2 regions of the Micrococcus porci genome follow, and region 2 is predicted to be linked to the other one. Evidence: predicted binding sites of a transcription regulator. Region 2 holds the regulator's gene; the other holds the start of a gene.
What was found. Region 2 encodes HspR, which represses chaperone genes until heat shock. Its sites were predicted from a motif close to AAGTTGAGTCNNNNNGACTCAACTT; they were not measured.
Positions count from the first base shown of each region.

Region 1: KW076_RS05920 (Hsp20/alpha crystallin family protein) is a predicted target of HspR. The motif match lies at 3,026-3,050, and genes of this name have one in related genera.

Region 1 covers NZ_CP083691.1:1,219,824-1,227,011, reverse strand. Annotated here, with positions in the region: gene KW076_RS05930 (restriction endonuclease) at 1-955, opposite strand, end outside; gene ychF (redox-regulated ATPase YchF) at 1,230-2,315, opposite strand; gene KW076_RS05920 (Hsp20/alpha crystallin family protein) at 2,419-2,934, opposite strand; gene KW076_RS05915 (ABC transporter ATP-binding protein) at 3,162-4,133, shown strand; gene KW076_RS05910 (ABC transporter permease) at 4,130-4,921, shown strand; gene KW076_RS05905 (sensor histidine kinase) at 4,918-6,144, shown strand; gene KW076_RS05900 (response regulator transcription factor) at 6,141-6,815, shown strand; gene KW076_RS05895 (O-acetyl-ADP-ribose deacetylase) at 6,836-7,188, opposite strand, start outside.
Region 2 covers NZ_CP083691.1:965,321-972,508, forward strand. Annotated here, with positions in the region: gene KW076_RS04630 (nucleoside/nucleotide kinase family protein) at 1-49, opposite strand, end outside; partial or broken gene KW076_RS04635 (DNA starvation/stationary phase protection protein) at 291-512, opposite strand; gene dnaK (molecular chaperone DnaK) at 749-2,605, shown strand; gene KW076_RS04645 (nucleotide exchange factor GrpE) at 2,751-3,413, shown strand; gene KW076_RS04650 (DnaJ C-terminal domain-containing protein) at 3,514-4,536, shown strand; gene KW076_RS04655 (heat shock protein transcriptional repressor HspR) at 4,641-5,114, shown strand; gene KW076_RS04660 (alpha/beta hydrolase) at 5,117-6,079, shown strand; gene trmB (tRNA (guanosine(46)-N7)-methyltransferase TrmB) at 6,064-7,011, opposite strand; gene KW076_RS04670 (polysaccharide deacetylase family protein) at 7,008-7,188, opposite strand, start outside.

The DNA.
Region 1 (7,188 bases), 250 kb from region 2:
GAGAAGCTGCGAAGGCCTTGCCGAGGGCCGTTGATGCAATGGTCGACCAGCTAATGTCGACAATCAGGCCAGCCTCAACCAGGAAATTGAGGATCCATCGAACCTTGTCTCGGTTCATGCCGTACTGGGACCCCTGGGCATATACTTCTGATCGCAGAGCTTCAGGGGCTGCCACCCTTAAAATCTCGCCGACATACCTCATGTGCGCGTGAATGATCCGGACATAGTCCAAATCAGAACCCGTCTCCAGCCAGGCACGGGCGGCAGGTGTCGCCGAGTACACACCACGACGAATTTCCTGGATAAGACCAGCGGCGCGCATGAAAGGCATCATTGACTCGACACTGCTTCGTTTCAGCCCGAAGGTATCAGCGATAAATGAGAGAAGATCCTCTTTCTCTATCGGCTCAGCCGTAGCCTCGATACATATACGCATGTTCGCAATCTTATTCGGGCTAGACGCCGGGCTCGGAACCCAAATGTTGTATGTGTTTCGCGATTCATGGGCCCGCGGATCTCGAGTGAGTTTATCCAGTAAAGCCTCGATCGACGCGGGCGCGGGAGGAATGTTTGCCACGGCGGGTTCTTCCTCGCGCAACTGGATTGCCTCGGGGGTGACCAGCTCCCAGCGGGCGAGTGCATCAATGCCTTCTCCGGTCACTTGCAACTTATTTCCGCTGAGCCATTCAACATATCCAAGGACTTCGAGCCAGGTCATACGCGTACGTGTATTCGCTACGGTTTTCCACGTACTGAGGCTATAGGACTGGACAAGATGCTCGTTAATCTCATTGATAGTCTTGGGGCCTTCAGAGAGGACCGCCAGGGCTTCTGCGAACAGTCTAATTCTATTAGCAAATTGATCTGCGAGCCGGTCTCGAGACGGGTCCCTTGAAAACTTTTGTCCAGCCGGCGAAAGCGAAATCAGCCCGTCCTGGATGCTGACGAATCCCATGGACCGAAGTCCCGACAAGTACTCACGCCACGTGCGTCCTGCTGTATCTTCTTGCAATGAGGGAGCGCTGTCTTGCGATACCGGAGCCTCGGCATCAAGCAGAGCCACCAGTTCCACGGTTCTCGGGAAGAGTTGCTCTTTGCCGCACTTGAGATCGCCAATAGAGGACGCTTGCATCCGCCATCGATTGACCTGATTTTGAAGTGAGGATTCAGTCACAAGACGTCGATTCTTTTTAACTAGATGTACAGTGGCTCAAAGATAGCTTGTAACATCACACGTTGAACCGGAACTCCACCACGTCGCCGTCCTTCATCACGTAGTCCTTGCCCTCCATGCGCACCTTGCCGGCGGCCTTGGCATCGTTCATCGAGCCGGCAGCGATCAGGTCATCGAAACTCACGATCTCTGCCTTGATGAACCCGCGCTGGAAGTCGGTGTGGATCACGCCCGCGGCCTCGGGCGCCGTCGCGCCGACCGGGATGGTCCAGGCACGCGTCTCCTTCGGCCCGGCCGTCAGGTACGTCTGCAGGCCGAGGGTGGAGAAGCCCACGCGGGCCAGCTGGTCCAGCCCGGACTCGTCCTGCCCGGCCATCTCCAACATCTCGGCGGCCTCCTCCTCAGAGAGCTCCACGAGGTCGGACTCGAGCTTGGCGTCCAGGAACACAGCGTCGGCGGGGGCCACCAGATCACGCAGCTCCTGCTGCTTGGCCTCGTCCCCCAGCACACCCTCGTCCGAGTTGAACACGTAGATGAACGGCTTGGCGGTGAGCAGGCTCAGCTCGCGCAGCCGGTCCATGTCCAGCTTGTCCTTGTCCTTCGCCGCGAAGATCGTCTCGCCCCGCTCCAGCACCGCGAGCGCGGCCTTGAGCGCCTCGAGGTCGGCGGGCTCCTTCTTCTTGCCCTTGACCTCCTTCTCGACGCGCGGGATCGCCTTCTCCACGGTCTGCATGTCGGCGATGATCAGCTCGGTGTTGATGGTCTCCATGTCCGAGGCCGGGTCCACCTTGCCGTCCACGTGGACGACGTCGCCGTCGTCGAACGCGCGCACCACCTGGGCGATCGCGTGGGCCTCGCGGATGTTCGCCAGGAACTGGTTGCCCAGGCCCTCCCCCTCGGAGGCGCCCTTCACGATGCCCGCGATGTCCACGAAGGACACCGTGGCCGGCAGGATGCGCTCGGAGCCGAAGATCTCGGCCAGCTGGGGCAGCCGCTCGTCCGGCAGGTTCACCACGCCCACGTTCGGCTCGATCGTCGCGAACGGGTAGTTCGCCGCGAGCACGGTCTGGCGCGTCAGCGCGTTGAACAGGGTCGACTTGCCCACGTTGGGCAGTCCCACGAATCCGATAGTCAAAGCCACGGAGCCACTCTACCGGGGCGCCCGGACACGACGACGGCGCCGCACCCCCACGCGGAGGTGCGGCGCCGGCGTCGTCGGTTCAGCCGATCAGCGGCTCAGGCGGTCACTCGCCCGAGGGCTGCTGCGGGGCCTCGACCGCGGCGGAGTCCTGCACGGACTCCTGGCCGGCGACCTCCTGGCCCTCCACCTGGTCGGCGGCGGAGTGCTTCACCTGGATCTTGCGCGGCTTGGCCTGCTCGGCCACGGGGATGCTCAGCACGAGCACGCCGTCGCGGTAGTCGGCCTCGATGCGGTCCAGGGCCAGGCCCTGGCCCAGGGTCAGCTGGCGGGCGAACGTGCCGGACGAGCGCTCCCGGGTCAGCCACTGGCGGCCCTCGGAGGCGGCGGCCTCCTTGCGCTCGGCGCGGATGGTCAGGGTGCGCTCCTCGACGTCCACGTCGATCGACGCCGGGTCCACGCCCGGCAGCTCGACCTCGGCGACGAAGGCGTCGCCCTCGCGGTACAGGTTCATGGGCATGGACGCGGTGCCGGTCGCGCGGGTCGTCAGACCGTTCACCAGGCGCTCCATCTCACGGAAGGGACGCTCCATCTCACGGAACGGATCGATGGGACGGGCCATGTCGGTTCACTCTCCTCGGGAGTCGGGTGGGCGCCGCTGACACCGCGGCGTCTGATCACCACAACAGCACGCCCAGCGAACCTATTCCAGAAATCTGCGTGAACTCCGCTCAACTTTCTGAGGGACAGCCCGCACGCTGCGGCTCGGCCCCACCCATGACATTCGTCATGGCGCATTCCTGACGTCTGCCGCTCCCGCGGGGCGCGCCCCGCGGCGAGGCTGGAGCCATGAGCAACGCACCCGCACTCGCAACCCGGGGACTCACCCGCCGCTTCGGACCGGTCCGGGCCGTGGACGGCGTGGACCTCACCGTCCCCGCCGGCGAAGTCCTCGCCCTCCTCGGGCCCAACGGCGCCGGCAAGACCACGCTGCTGGACATGGCCCTGGGCTTCAGCCCGCCCTCGGACGGCACGGTCCGCATCCTCGGCTCCGACCCCGTCGCCGCCGTCCGCCAGGGCCGGGTGGGCGCAGTGCTGCAGACAGGCGGCCTGCTGGAGGACCTGAGCGTCCGCGAGACCGTGGCCATGGTGGCCGGCTGCCACCGCCGCCACATCGGCGTGTCCGCCGCCCTCGAGCGCGCCGGCCTCACCGGGCTGGCCGGCCGCCGAGTGAAGAAATGCTCCGGCGGCGAGCGCCAGCGGCTGCGCTTCGCCCTGGCCCTGCTCACCGACCCCGAGCTGCTGATCCTGGACGAGCCCACCGCGGGCATGGACGTCCGCGCCCGCCACGACTTCTGGGACACCATGCACGCCGAGGCGGACCGGGGCCGCACCATCGTGTTCGCCACCCACTTCCTCCCCGAGGCCGAGGACTTCGCGGATCGGATCGTCCTGATGCGCGAGGGCCGGATCCACGCGGACGGCACGCCCGCCGAGCTCGCCACCGGCGGGTCCGTCACCCTCACGGGCCGCTGGGCCGGCGGCGGAGGCGATCCGGACGCGCCCGCCCGCCTCGCCGCCGCCCTGGGCCTGCCGCGGGACGCCGTCCAGCTCGAACCACAGCACCTCTCCCCCGGCCGCCTGCGCGTGCGCGTCCCCGCCGGGGGCCGGGTCACCGGCGACGACGTCGCCCGCCACCTGCTGAACGAGCGCCTCGTCGAGGACCTGGCGATCACCCACGCCTCCCTCGACGACGTGTTCCTCTCCCTGACCGACGCCGGCCAGTCGGCACCCTCCGAGCCGCAGGAGTCCCTCGCATGAGCACGACCACCACCGCCCCCGGCCGCCTGTTCGGCTATGCACGCCGCGAGTTTGTCCGCAACGTGCGGATGATCGAGGGCTCGTTCTTCATCGTCGTCCTCCCCGTGGCGCTCTACCTCATGTTCGGCGCGCTCTCCGACTGGGGAGACCTCCCCGTCGGCCACGGGAACGCGTCCGCGTACACCATGACCGGCATGGCCGTGTACGGGGCGGTCATGGCCACCACCTCGATCGCCGGCTCGGCCGCCGTCGAGCGCCAGTCCGGCTGGGGCCGCCAGCTCTCCCTGACCGCGCTCACCCCGGGCGCCTACCTCGCCGGCAAGTGCCTCGTGGCCCTGGCCATGGCCGCCCTGCCTGTGCTCGCCGTGCTCGCCGCGGGCGCGCTCACGGGCGCGGAGCTCGACGGCCCGCTGCGCTGGCTCACGACGGGCGCCCTCGCCCTGGTGTCCTCGCTGCCGTTCGCCCTGTTCGGCCTGGCGGCCGCCCTGCTCTTCCGTTCGGAGGCCGCCGTGTCCGCGGCGTCGGGCATCCTGGTGGTGTTCGGCTTCCTCGGGAACCTCTTCGTCCCGCTCTCGGGGATCATGCTGGACATCGGGCGCTTCACTCCGGTGTACGGGGCCGGCGCCCTCGCCCGGTGGCCGCAGATGGAGGGAGAGAGGGCGCCGATGGGAACGGAACCCGCCGCCGCGGACCCGCTGTGGCTGCCGATCGTGAACCTGCTGGCCTGGACCGCCGTGTTCGCGGTGGTCTGCCTGCTCGCCTCCCGCTCCCGGACGGCCCGCGCATGAGCCCCGCCGGCGGACCCCCGGCGCCGGCCCGCCCGACGGTCGGCACGGCGGAGCACGACCCCGCCGTCCTGCCGCTGCACCTGTGGCCGTCCACGATGGGGTTCGCCGGGGTGTGGCTCATCAGCTTCGGCTTCGTCCTCGTCGAGCTCCTCCGCCGGGCGTTCACTCCCGGGGACGGGCGGGGCGAGGCGATCCTGGGGGTGGCGGCCATCGCGGTCTTCATCCTCGTCTACCTGGCCGCGTTCGTGGTGCCGCGCCCGGTGCGCGCGTGGCCGGCCTGGGCCAACACGGTCCTCACCTGGTTCGTGCTCGCCGGGTGTGTGGCCGTGCTGACCCGGATCCTGGGCGTCCACGCCCTGCTCTACTCCCCCTTCCTCGTGGCGACGTGGATCTTCCCCCACCGGCTGCGCGTGGGCCTGACCGGCGCCGGGGCCACGATGGCCGCGGCGCTGGCGACCGGGCTGCTGTTCTTCCCCGGCGATCCGGCCCTGCCCGTCGTGCTGGGCAACCTCGCCGTCCTCCTGGTGGTGCTGGTGGGCATGCGCCTGGCGATCGCCCGGGACGACCGGGTCGTGGAGATGACGCATGAACTCGACCTCGCCGGCCAGCGGGAACGGCTCGGTCGGGATCTGCACGACATCCTGGGCCACTCCCTGACCACCATCAACGTCAAGACCCAGCTCGTGCACCGGCTGATCGACACGGACCCCGCCCGGGCCAAGGAGGAGGCCGCCGAGGTGATCGCCCTGTCCCGCACGGCCCTCGCCGAGGCGCGGGCCGCCGTCGCCGAGCTCGCCGCCCCGGAGCTGGGTGGGCAGCTCTCCCTCTCCGTGGGGGCGCTGCGGGACGCCGGGATGGCCGTCGAGGCCCCGCCGCCCGGCGCGGTCACCGAGGTGCCGCAGCGTCGCCGCGCCCTGGCCGCGTGGATCGTGCGCGAGGCCGTGACCAACGTGCTCCGCCACGCCGGGGCCCGCCGGGTGCGCATCAGCCTGGACGCCCACCACGTGGCGGTGCTCGACGACGGCGCCGGGCTGCCGGCCGCCGTCGTCGCGGGCGTGGGCCCCCGCACCCTCGCCGAGCGGGCGGCCGCGGAGGGCGCGCGCCTCGAGGTGGGGCCGGGGCTGGGCGGGGCCGGCACCGGCGTGGCCGTGCACTGGGGCGGGACCACGCCGGAGGCCGCGCGCGGGGTCCTGCCCGCCACCGAGGGCAGGATGGACGCATGAGAGAGTCAGCCGACCCGGCCCCGTCCCCGGCGTCGCCGCCCGCAGCCGGTCTCGGACCCGGGGCTCCGCTGCGCCTGCTGCTGGCCGACGACCAGGCGCTCGTGCGCGGTGCCCTGGCCGCCCTCCTGGACACCGAGCCGGACCTGACCGTCGTCGCCCAGGCGGCCTCCGGGGACGAGGTGGCGGACGCGGTCGAGACCCATGACGTGGACGTCGCGCTGCTGGACATCGAGATGCCCGGGGTGGACGGGCTCGAGGCCCTGCGCCGGATCCGGGACCGTGGCCTGGGCTGCGCCGTGCTGATGGTGACGACCTTCGGCCGTCCCGGCTACCTGGAACGTGCCCTGGCCGCCGGGGCCCGGGGATTCGTGGTCAAGGACACCCCGGCCGAGCAGCTCGCCGACGCCGTGCGCGCGGTGGCCCGCGGCGAGCGCGTGGTGGATCCCTCGCTCGCGGTGGACACCCTCGCGGCGGGTCCGAGCCCGCTGACCCCGCGGGAGGTCGACGTGCTGCGCGAAGCGCTCACGGGGGCCTCCGTCCGGGCGATCGCCGGGCGCCTGCACCTCTCGGCGGGCACGGTGCGCAACCATCTGAGCGCGGCAATCGGCAAGACGGCCACCAGCACGCGCGGCGAGGCCGCGACGGTCGCCCGCGACCGCGGGTGGCTGTAGGGGCGGCTCAGCGGAGGAGCTCAGGTGAGATGCTCGAGCGCCGCACGGAACGCGGCCTCGGCCCGGTCCCCGAAGGGCACGAACAGCACCTCCTCGACCACGTCGCCCACCTCGTCCGCCATGGCGTGTGAGGTCTCGACGGCGATGCGCGCGGCGTCGTCCATGGGCCATCCGTAGACGCCCGCCGAGATCGCCGGGAAGGCCACCGTGCGGGCGCCCAGCTCGCGGGCCACCCGCAGGGACTCGCGGTAGCACGAGGCGAGGGTGTCGGACTTGTCGATGGTCTTGGCCCACACCGGGCCCACCGTGTGGATGACCCAGCGCGCGGGCAGGCGCCCCGCCGTCGTCGCCACGGCCTGCCCGGCGGGCAGCC
Region 2 (7,188 bases):
TCACGGGCCCTCCGGGGCGCGCCGTGCCGGGCTCGGTGGAGGCGTTCACGGCGCCCGATCCTACGTCGCCGACCGGGCGGCCGTCCGTCCCGAGGACCTCCCGCCCGCCCGGGCAGGCGAAGGGCTCCGCCGGATCCGCCCGGCGGGGCCCTCGTCCGCATCCGGTCACGCGGACCGACGGCAGGTCACTTCTGCTTGGCGGCCTCGGCTTCGCGCAGCGCGTCGGCGTGGCTCAGCTCGCCGTCGTCGGTGGCGGGGAAGGAGCGCATGGACCGCGGGAACAGCTCGAGCTCGGCGATCGCGTCGACCATCGCGCGGACCTTCTCGATCTGCGGGCCGGGCATCTCGTGGACGCCGATGACGCCGGGGCCCACCACGTTCCAGTGGGCGTGCTTCAGGGTCAGCTGCAGGTCGTTGAGGGCGTGCAGGCGGACCGGCAGGACCTCGGCGACGTGGTGCCCGTCCTCGACGGACAGCCCGGGGTCGGTGGAGGCGCGTGCCCGCGAGTCCACCGCCGCGGGCGGTGCGTCGGAAGGGTCCGGCGTCGACCCGACGGGCCGGGAATGGAATCGGATCACCGCGCGTTGACCCGGACACAGCGAACATGAGTGGGATCGACTCAGGTTCATTGACACCGCCGAAGGGGCGGTGGCAACCTGAGTCGCGAAGGCTCAAGCGGGCCCGTCGGGATGCGTCCCGGCCGGCGGCGCGGGCCAGGTTCTCACCGTCAGATAGGAAAGGACACACCATGTCTCGTGCAGTCGGCATCGACCTCGGCACCACCAACTCCGTCGTCGCAGTCCTCGAGGGCGGCGACCCGGTCGTCATCGCCAACGCGGAGGGCGCCCGCACCACCCCGTCCGTCGTCGCCTTCTCCAAGGGCGGCGAGGTCCTGGTGGGCGAGGTCGCCAAGCGCCAGGCCGTGAACAACCCGGACCGCACCTACGCGTCCGTCAAGCGCCACATGGGCACGGACTGGACCACCGAGGTGGACGGCAAGAAGTACACCCCGCAGGAGATCTCCGCGCGCACCCTGATGAAGCTGAAGCACGACGCCGAGGAGTACCTCGGCGAGAAGGTCACCGACGCCGTGATCACCGTGCCGGCCTACTTCAACGACGCCGAGCGCCAGGCCACCAAGGAGGCCGGCGAGATCGCGGGCCTGAACGTCAAGCGCATCATCAACGAGCCCACCGCCGCGGCCCTGGCCTACGGCCTGGAGAAGGGCAAGGAGGACGAGCTGATCCTGGTCTTCGACCTGGGCGGCGGCACCTTCGACGTGTCCCTCCTCGAGGTCGCCAAGGACGAGGACGACTTCGCCACCATCCAGGTGCGCGCCACCTCGGGCGACAACCGCCTCGGCGGCGACGACTGGGACCAGCGGATCGTCGACTGGCTGCTGCAGCAGGCCAAGTCCAAGGGCGCCGACCTGTCCAACGACAAGATCGCCCTGCAGCGCCTGAAGGAGGCCGCGGAGCAGGCCAAGAAGGAGCTCTCCTCCGCCACCTCCACCAACATCTCGCTGCAGTACCTCTCCGTCACCCCGGAGGGCCCGGTGCACCTGGACGAGCACCTCTCCCGCGCCAAGTTCCAGGACCTCACCAAGGACCTGCTGGAGCGCACCCGCAAGCCCTTCAACGACGTGATCAAGGAGGCCGGCGTCAAGGTCTCCGACATCGACCACGTGGTGCTCGTGGGCGGCTCCACCCGCATGCCCGCCGTGTCCGAGCTCGTCAAGGAGCTCACCGGCGGCAAGGAGCCGAACAAGGGCGTGAACCCGGACGAGGTCGTCGCCATCGGCGCCTCCGTCCAGGCCGGCGTGCTGGCCGGCGAGCGCAAGGACGTGCTCCTGATCGACGTGACCCCGCTCTCGCTGGGCATCGAGACCAAGGGCGGCGTGATGGCCAAGCTCATCGAGCGCAACACCGCCATTCCGACCAAGCGCTCCGAGACCTTCACCACGGCCGAGGACAACCAGCCCTCCGTGTCCATCCAGGTGTTCCAGGGCGAGCGCGAGTTCACCCGGGACAACAAGGCCCTGGGCACCTTCGAGCTGACCGGCATCGCCCCCGCCCCGCGCGGCATGCCGCAGATCGAGGTCACCTTCGACATCGACGCGAACGGCATCGTGCACGTCTCCGCGAAGGACAAGGGCACCGGCACCGAGCAGTCGATGACCATCACGGGCGGCTCCTCGCTGTCCAAGGAGGACATCGACCGCATGGTGAAGGACGCCGAGTCCCACGCCGAGGAGGACAAGGCCCGCCGCGAGGCCGCCGAGCGCCGCAACCAGGCCGAGCAGTCCGCGTACTCCGTGGACAAGCTGCTCGCCGACAACGCGGACAAGCTGCCCGAGGACGTCACGACCGAGGTCCAGGCCGACGTCGACGCCCTGAAGGCCGCCCTGGAGAAGCAGGACAACGACGACGAGGTCAAGGCCGCGTTCGAGAAGCTCCAGGCCTCCCAGGTCAAGATCGGCGAGGCGCTGTACGCCCAGCAGTCGGCCGAGGGCGCCCAGCCCGACGCCGAGTCCGGCTCCGCGCAGGCCGACGAGGACATCGTCGACGCCGAGGTCGTCGAGGACGAGGACGAGAAGAAGAACTGACCCGTCCGATCGGGTCCGGCGCTGACCGGGCCCCGGCGGCACCGGCGGGCCGGCCACGAGGGCACCACCCGCGTGGCCGGCCCGCCGTCCTCTCCCGCACCTCCCACGCCGCGCCCGCCGCGGCCCGTGACGAAAGGACCCCAGCATGAGCGAGAACCAGAACGAGACCCCCAGCCCGGAGGAGCCGGTCATCCGCGACCGCCGGCGCATCGACCCGGAGACCGGCCAGGCCCGCACCCCGGGCGCCGGCGAGGACACCGTGCCCGCGCAGGAGCAGGGTCAGGCGCCCCAGGACTCCGGCGACGCCCTGTCCCAGGCCGAGCAGATCCTCGACGAGGCCGGCGCGGCCGCCGAGGCGGAGGCCCTCCCGGCCGCCGGCTCCGACCGCGAGGCCGAGCTGCTCGAGGACCTGCGCCGCCTGCAGGCCGAGTACGTGAACTACAAGCGGCGCGTGGACCGCGATCGCGACGTCGCCAAGGAGCAGGGCGTGCTCAAGGCCGTCACCGCGCTCCTGCCGGTGCTCGACGACCTCGACGCCGCCCGCGCGGCCGGCGACCTCGAGGACGGCCCGTTCGCGGCCATCGCCGCGAAGCTCATGACCGCGCTCGAGGGCCTCGGACTGGAGCGCGAGGACCAGGAGGCGCTGGCCGGCGTCGAGTTCGACCCAGTCCGCCACGAGGCCGTCATGCGCCAGCCCCACGCCGAGGTCCCCGCGGACCACGTGGTGCAGGTCTTCCGCAACGGCTACGCCCGGGACGGCCGCGTGCTGCGCGCCGCCCAGGTGATGGTCTCCGCCGGCCAGGACTGACCGGCCAGGACGGGCGGATCCCGGGGCGCCGCACGACGCGGCGCCCCGGGCCCGGACCGCCACGCACGACGACAGCAGACACGAACGGAGAGGAGGCACCATGGCCTCGCAGGATTGGCTCGAGAAGGACTTCTATCAGGTCCTGGGGGTGTCGAAGGACGCCTCCGAGTCCGACATCAAGAAGGCGTACCGCACGCTCGCGCGCAAGCACCACCCGGACCAGAACCCCGGGGATGCGGCGGCGGAGCAGAGGTTCAAGGAGATCTCGGAGGCGTACGACGTCCTGAGCGACCCGAAGGACCGCCAGGAGTACGACGCGATCCGCTCCATGGGCGGCGGGGCCCGGTTCGGGGCCCCGGGCGGCTTCGGCGGGGCGGGAGGCGGTGCGGGGGCCGGCGGCTTCGAGGACGTCTTCGGCGGCATGTTCGGCGGGGGCGGCGGTTCGCGCACCTTCCGCACCGGGGGCGCCCAGGGCGGCCCCGACCTGTCCGACCTCCTCGGCGCCTTCACCGGCGGCGGCGCGGGCGGCTTCGGCGGGGGCCAGGGCTTCGGCGGGGGCGGCTTCGGCCAGCCCGCGCCCACGAAGGGCGCCGACCGCACCGCCACCACCACGATCTCCTTCCGCGGTGCGGTGGAGGGCACCACGGTGTCCCTGCGCGCGGCGGACGGGGAGACCGTGGACGTGCGCATCCCCAAGGGCGTCAAGGACGGGCAGAAGGTGCGCGCCCGCGGCAAGGGCTCTCCGGGCACGGCCGGGCGCGGCGACCTGATCGTCACCGTCCAGGTCCGAGAGCACCCGTTCTTCCAGCGCGACGGCGACGACCTGCGCATCACCGTGCCCGTGACCTTCGCGGAGGCGGCCCTGGGCGCCACCGTCGAGGTGCCCACGCTGGACCGGCCCGTCAAGGTCAAGGTCCCGGCCGGATCCCAGTCCGGCCGGGTGCTGCGCCTCAAGGGGCGCGGCGTGGCCGGCGCCAAGCACACCGGCGACCTGCTGGTGGAGCTGCAGGTGGCCGTGCCCGCCGAACTCTCCGCCGAGGCGCGCGGCGCCGTGGAGGCCTACGCGGCGGCCACCGCGGGCGACGACGTCCGGGAGGGCCTGGCCGGGAAGGCGCAGTGGTGAGCGGCGTCGCCGGCGAGCATCCGACCGGAGCCGGGCGCCTGCGCGGGACCGCCGGCCGCCCGGGGCGCCACGACCCGGTGTTCGTGATCTCCGTCGCGGCCGAGATGGCGGGGATGCACCCGCAGACCCTGCGCCAGTACGACCGGCTGGGCCTGGTGGTGCCCCAGCGCCAGGGCGGGCGTCATCGCCGCTACTCCGCGGCCGACGTCGAGCACCTGCGCGCCGTCCAGCGGCTCTCCCGCGAAGGCGTGTCCCTCGAGGGGATCCGCAGGATCCTCGACCTGCAGCGCGAGGTGGAGCGGCTGCAGGACACCGTGGTGGAGCTGGCGTCCCAGGTCGACCGCCTGCACAGCGCCTCCGCGCTCGCCCGCGTGTTCTCCGTGGGCCTGGCCGGGGACGTCTCCGCCCGGTACGCCGCCCCCGCCGCCCACCGTGCGGCGGAGGCCGTGCAGGGGCAGCGCCGACCCGGCGAGGGCGCGACCCGATCCGCGGCACGCGGCGGCCTCCTGCGCGCGCTGCCCGCCGGCCGGGCCGCCGCCCCCCGCGGCCTCACCCGCCTGCCCGCGCCGCGGGACTGAGCGTGGACCTGCCGGAGCAGGCGCGCGCGGCGGCCGCCCGGCTCGACGCCGACCGCGCGCGCGCCCGGGACGGGCGGCTCTCCGCCCGACAGCTCGCCGCCCTCGACGGGGCTGAGCACGCCCTGCGGCGGGACTCGATGGACGCTGCGATCCCGGAGCGGGTCCTCGTCGACTGGGACCTCGACGCCCCCGACGGCCCGGTCGCGGCCGTCGCCGTGGGCGAGCTCGAGCGGCCGACCCACCTGACCTGGCAGGTCTCCGGCATGGGGATCGCCGCCTCCACAGCCGCGTGGGGCAGCGCCCGCGAGGCCGGGCAGCTGCTCCTGGCCCAGCGCGCGGCCGGCGCCCCGCGCCCGTGCGTGGTCGCCTGGCTCGGCTACCCGGCCCCGCCGTGGTGGCGCACCCTCGACGACGGCCTGGCCCGCCGCGGCGGAGCCCGCCTGGCCGAGGCCGTGCGCGAGACGCGCCCCGGGCCGTCGCACGGGGCCGGGACGGCCGTGCACACGGCGATCGAGGCGCACTCCTACGGCACGCTCGTCGCGACCCACGCCCTCGAGGGACTCGCCGCGGGGGACCCCCCGCTGACCGTCGACGCCCTCGCACTCAGCGGGGCGCTGGGCCTGCCCCGCCGCCTGGCCGGTCGGCTCGAGGCCCTCGGCCTCGCCGCGGGGCGCGTGTTCGAGGCCCGGGCGCCCGGGGACCGGCTCGCGTGGCTCGGGCGGACCCTGGCGGGCCGTGCGCCCTGGCCGGAGGCGGTGGCGCTGCCGGTGGCCGCGGACCCCGCCGCCGGACTGGCCGGGGTGCGCGGGCACAACACGGCCCGCTGGCGTCCGGAGGACGGCGACGACGGCGCCCCCCGCGGCTACCGAGACCCCGGCTCCGTGACGCTCGCGGCCCTGGCCCGGGTCACGGCAGGCCTGCCGGTCGCCGGCGGCGGGCCGCGATCGGGTCAGCGTCGGGCGTAGGCCAGGTCGAAGACCAGGCGGCCGGCGCGCAGGGCCTTGCCCTCGAACTGCGTGAGGGGACGGCCCTCGAATCGGGGTGCCCAGCCGCCGTCGTGGTCGACGGGGTCCTCCGCCAGGGACGCCTCCACGGCCTCGCCGAGGCCGGCGCGCTCGGGCAGCTCCGACGCGGGACGGGCCGGGTCGAACCCGGCGGGGAGGGGCTGCGCGCCGACCTCCAGCTCGCGGCCCTCCCGGCGCACGCGCGTCAGCGGGGACTCCTCGCCCGCCGCGCGGCCCGGGTGCAGGTTGACGAAGTCGGGGTGGGACTCCATGACCTCGCGCATCTGCACGGCATACCCGGACCAGTCCGTGGCCAGGCGGAGGACGCCGCCCGGGGCCAGCACGCGGGCCACCCGGTCCGCGAAGGCCGCGTTCACGAGGCGCCGCTTGTGGTGGCGCTTCTTGTGCCAGGGGTCGGGGAAGAACACCCAGACCTCCTGGGCGGACCCGGCCGGCAGCAGGTGGTCCAGCAGTTCGGGGGCGTTGGCCTCCACGGCCCGCACGTTCTCCAGCCCGCGGGACTCGACCTGGGCCATGAGCGCGGCCAGCCCGGGCAGGTAGACCTCCACGGACAGCACGTTCCAGTCGGGGTGGTCCGCGGCGCCCTGCGCGGTGGACTCGCCCAGCCCCGAGCCGATGTCCACCAGCAGCGGGGCGTGCCGGCCGAAGGCGGCGTCCCAGTCCAGGTGCGCGTCGGGGGCCACGGACGTGGCCGCCCGGTGGCGCGGCACGTCCACCAGCACCGTCTCCGCCATGCGGTCCCACACGGCCTGGCGGCCCGTGGTCATGCGGGCCCCGCGGCGGACGAAGGACACCGGCTCCCGGCGGATCAGCTCCGGGTCCTTCTCCCGGTCGTGGTCGCGCTCGTGGGCGTTCTCCGGGCCGCCGGTCACGGGTGCATGCCGCGGCGGACGGTGGTGCCGGGGGTGACGCCGCCGGTGATGGTGTCCACGGTGACGAACGTGTAGCCCTGGGAGCGGAGGTACGCGATCACGGCGGGGACGGCGTCGACGGAGGTGGCGTGGATGTCGTGCATGAGCACGATCCCGCCCGGGGTCGCCCCCTGCTGC